DNA from 2 places in the Methylobacterium sp. yr668 genome. Region 2 is predicted to be linked to the other one. Evidence: predicted binding sites of a transcription regulator. Region 2 holds the regulator's gene; the other holds the start of a gene.
The links. Region 2 encodes HrcA, which represses chaperone genes, less so after heat shock. Its sites were predicted from a motif close to GTTAGCACTCNCNNNNNGNGAGTGCTAAC; they were not measured.
Positions count from the first base shown of each region.

Region 1 (2,198 bases), on a different contig from region 2:
ACCGGGTTCGTGGGCGTGCGTACAGTCACGGTAGCGGCACAAGGGCGCCAGTTCGATGATCTCGGCGAACAGGGTGTCGATCCCTTCCGCGGCGCCACTGACGTGCAGCGTTCGCATTCCCGGCGTGTCGATAACCCAGCCACCGCCGGCGATGGCATGCAACGATCGCGACGTGGTTGTGTGGCGTCCCTTCGCATCGTGCTCGCGAATCCCTCCGGTCTGCTGCGCAACGGCCTGACCTGGACCGACCAGCGTGTTCACCAGAGTTGATTTGCCGACACCGGAGGAACCGACCAGCGCCACGGTCCGTCCCACGCCGCACCACGGCGCGAGCATGTCTGCAGCCGTCGGGAGCCGGGGATTGACGATCACGACGTCGAGCCCGCGCTGCAGCCGGGACGCTTGGCGATGGTAGGCTCCCAAATCAGCCGTTGTGTCGGCCTTGGTGAGCAAGATCACCGGGGTTGTGCCGCCTTGATTGGCCAGCGCCAGATAGCGCTCCAGGCGCGCGGAATTGAAGTCGGCGTTGCAGGAGGTGACAACGAACAGCGTGTCGACATTGGCCGCAGCGGCCTGAAGCGTTCGGCTGCCTTCCGTGCGTCGCTCCATCACCGTCCTGCGGCTGAGACGGCGATGCAGTGTCTGTGTCCGGGGGGCGGCGAGCACCCAATCGCCCACCGTGAAGTCGCCCGTGTTGGCATGAACGGCCATCGTCAACTCGACCGATCCGGCCTGCGATAGGGCAGTCAGACGGGAGCGGTGAATCGCAGCAATCCGCATCGGGGCGAAATCAGCCTCGTGGGATTTGCGCTGGTCTTCGAAGAAATCGGACCAACCCAGGCTTGCAAGCGATAGGGGTTGGAAGGCGGTGGGATGTTCGATCACCGACCTGCCCATGACATGACATGACACGCCTGGCCAGCCCGCCGCGTCAGACTCGCATCAAAGCCTGAGGAAACGCGAGGACCGTTCCACGGCACTATCCCGCTCGAACATACCCAATGAGTCGGAAGATCGTGTCGATGCCCAGGTTGATACGAGCCGTCCCAAGACGAACTGACGAAAGCTGTCGTGTCCGGATTGAATCGGCGGCGGAAGCGCATCACTCCAGCTTCTAAAATGCGCCCCTCGACCTCCAGGCGTGGGATTAGCACTTCCACGCCGCGAGTGCTAATGATGCGCCGATCGGGCGGTTAAGCGCTTCTTTGCCGCTACTCCTCCCGCGACAGAGCCGACCATGGCGGTTGGATCTCGCTTGGGAACGATCAGGATCTCACGATGAAATTTCGTCCGCTGCACGACCGCGTGGTGCTCCGTCGCATCGAAGGCGAGGAGAAGACCAAGGGCGGGATCATCATCCCCGATACGGTCAAGGAGAAGCCGCAGGAAGGTGAGGTCATCGCCGTGGGGCCAGGTGCACGGGACGAGGCGGGCAAGATCAACGCACTCGACCTGAAAGCCGGCGACCGCGTCTTGTTCGGCAAGTGGTCCGGCACCGAGGTCAAGATCGACGGTCAGGACCTCCTGATCATGAAGGAATCCGACATCCTGGGCATCGTCGCCTAGCTCGGATCGGGCCGCGACGGCCTTGATCCTCGACCTGCCCTTTGAGGCGCCCGCTGTGGTGTGCCTCGGGGCCAAACGACAGATGATGAGCTCCCTATTATGTCCGCCAAAGACGTTCGCTTTTCGGTCGATGCCCGCGAGAAGATGCTGCGCGGTGTCGAACTGCTCGCCAGTGCGGTGAAGGTGACGCTCGGCCCGAAGGGCCGCAACGTCGTGATCGAGAAGAGCTTCGGCGCCCCGCGCATCACCAAGGACGGTGTGACGGTCGCCAAGGAAATCGAGCTCGTCGACAAGTTCGAGAACATGGGCGCCCAGATGGTGCGCGAAGTGGCCTCGAAGTCGAGCGACACGGCCGGCGACGGCACCACTACCGCAACCGTGCTGGCGGCCTCTATTGTGCGAGAGGGCGTGAAGTACGTCGCCGCCGGCATGAACCCGATGGACCTTAAGCGCGGCATCGATCTAGCGGTGGCCGCGGTCGTTAAGGATATCGGTGAGCGCTCCCGCAAGGTTGCCTCGTCTGAGGAAATCGCCCAGGTCGGCACGATCTCCGCCAACGGCGACAAGGAGATCGGCGAGATGATCGCCCACGCCATGCAGAAGGTGGGCAACGAGGGCGTGATCACGGTCGA
Region 1 is NZ_FOZY01000062.1:7,035-9,232, forward strand. Features, by position in the region: gene rsgA (ribosome small subunit-dependent GTPase A) at 1-897, opposite strand, end outside; gene BM419_RS30595 (co-chaperone GroES) at 1,279-1,566, shown strand; gene groL (chaperonin GroEL) at 1,666-2,198, shown strand, end outside.
Region 1: BM419_RS30595 (co-chaperone GroES) is a predicted target of HrcA. The motif match lies at 1,147-1,175, and genes of this name have one in related genera.

Region 2 (2,198 bases):
TTGCCGAAGCTGACGAGGCAGGAGCCCTCGGCGTAGCGCGAGACCGCGCGCTCCAGGCTCACGGGCCGCAACTCGTCGGCGGCACGCTTGGAAGGCCGCATCGCGGGCCCCTTCTGTCGAGAGTGTCGAGGGCCGGGCTCTTAGGCCGCCGCGCCACCGCGGGCAAGCATCGCCGTACGGATTGATCCGCGCGGGACGGTTGGACATGATCGGACCACAGGATGACCCCGTGACACACCCCAGTTCCAACTTCTCGAACGGCCAAGCGATGCAGGCGCTCGCCGCCCTCAACGAGCGTGCCCGGGAGATCTTCCGGCAGATCGTCGAGAGCTACCTCACGACCGGCGAGCCGGTCGGTTCCCGGAATCTCGCGCGCATCCTCCCGATGGCGCTGTCGCCGGCCTCGATCCGCAACGTCATGGCGGATCTGGAGCATTCCGGCCTCATCTTCGCGCCGCACACCTCCGCCGGCCGCCTGCCGACGGAGCTCGGCCTGCGCTTCTTCGTGGACGCGATGCTCGAGCTCGGCGACGTCAGCCAGGACGAGCAGGCGCGCATCGAGGCGCAGATGCGCGCCGCCGCCTCGGGTCACACCTTCGACTCGGCCCTGGCCGAGGCCTCGACCATGCTGTCCGGCGTCTCCCGGGGCGCCGGGGTCGTCCTGACCACCAAGGCGAACGTCAACCTGAAGCACATCGAGTTCGTGCGCCTCGATCCGGCCCGCGCCCTCGTCATCCTCGTCTCGGACGACGGCTCGGTGGAGAACCGCCTCGTGGACCTGCCGGCGGGCCTGCCGGCCGGTGCCCTCCAGGAGGCGACGAACTTCCTCAACGCGCGCCTGCAGGGCCGCACCCTCGGCACGCTGCGCGCCGAGATCGAGGCCGGTCGCAAGGCGATGAAGCGGGAACTCGACGCGATCACCGAGCGCCTCGTCGACGCCGGGCTCGCCACGCCGGTCGGACCGACGGAGGCCCGCCAGCTGATCGTGCGCGGGCAGGCCAACCTGCTCGACGACCTGCGCGCGGTCGAGGATCTCGAGCGGATCCGCCTCCTGTTCAACGATCTGGAGACCCAGAAGGACGTGATCGATCTCCTGTCCCGCGCCGAGGGCGGCGAGGGCGTGCGGATCTTCATCGGCTCGGAGAACAAGCTGTTCTCGCTCTCCGGATCCTCGCTGATCGCGGCGCCGTTCCGCGACGGCTCGCAGAAGATCGTGGGCGTCGTCGGCGTGATCGGTCCGACCCGGCTGAACTACGCGCGGATCGTGCCGATGGTCGACTACACGGCGCGCGTGGTGTCGAAGCTCCTGGACGGCGGACGGTAGAGGGCACCGGGCAGAGGATCCGCCCGGCCCACCAATCTTCCTGTGATTGCCCGCTCAGGCCGGGATCACGTCCACGATCTCGTAGGTGTCGGGATCGATGATCACGATGTCGTCGCGGACCAGGACGAAGTCGTAGCCCTCGTATTCCGGCACCAGCTCGATGATCGCCGGCGGCAGCCTGTGGAGCCTGACCGAGCGGGGGATCGCGGTGCCGATCGCCAAGCCGAAAGCCACGTCCCGGAGCGGCGAGACGCCCAGACGCGTGATCGAGCTGCGGAACTCGGTCCGCTGACGGGTGTCGAGGCGGCCGACAGCGCCGCGGACGGCGCCGCGGTCGCGGGCACCGGCACGGCCGTCCCGTTCGCCGGCCGGACCGCGACCGCCGCGCTCGGGACCGGCCGCGTCGCGGTTGCCCCGCTCGGGTCCGGCACCCGGCTCGCGGCCACCCCGATCGCCGGCACCGCGTTCACCCGCACCGCGTTCGCCCGCACCGAGATTCGCGGCCGGGCCGCCCCGGTCCGCCGGTCCGTTGCGCTCGGCCGCGCCGCCCGGGCGACTCGGTCCCTCGGCGCCGCGCGGCCCACCCTCGGCACCGCCGGGACCGCGCATCGCCCCGCCCTCGGGCGCGCCGCCCCTCATCCCGCCGCCGGCACCGCCAGCAGGGCCGCCGGCAGGGCCGCCGCCGGACGGACCCGCGCCCGCTCCGGCCCCACCACCCGGGCCGCCGGCGCCGCCGCCCGCACCACCGGGTCCGGCCCCTCCGCCGCCCGGGCCGCCCTGCGCGAACGCCGTCGCCGCGCCGGCGACGACGATGGCGGCCGCGACCGCGTCTCTCAGAACTCGCTTCATGGCCTCTTCCTCCTGCGGTGGTCGG
Region 2 is NZ_FOZY01000024.1:65,972-68,169, reverse strand. Features, by position in the region: gene rph (ribonuclease PH) at 1-101, opposite strand, end outside; gene hrcA (heat-inducible transcriptional repressor HrcA) at 269-1,324, shown strand; gene BM419_RS23690 (DUF1236 domain-containing protein) at 1,379-2,173, opposite strand.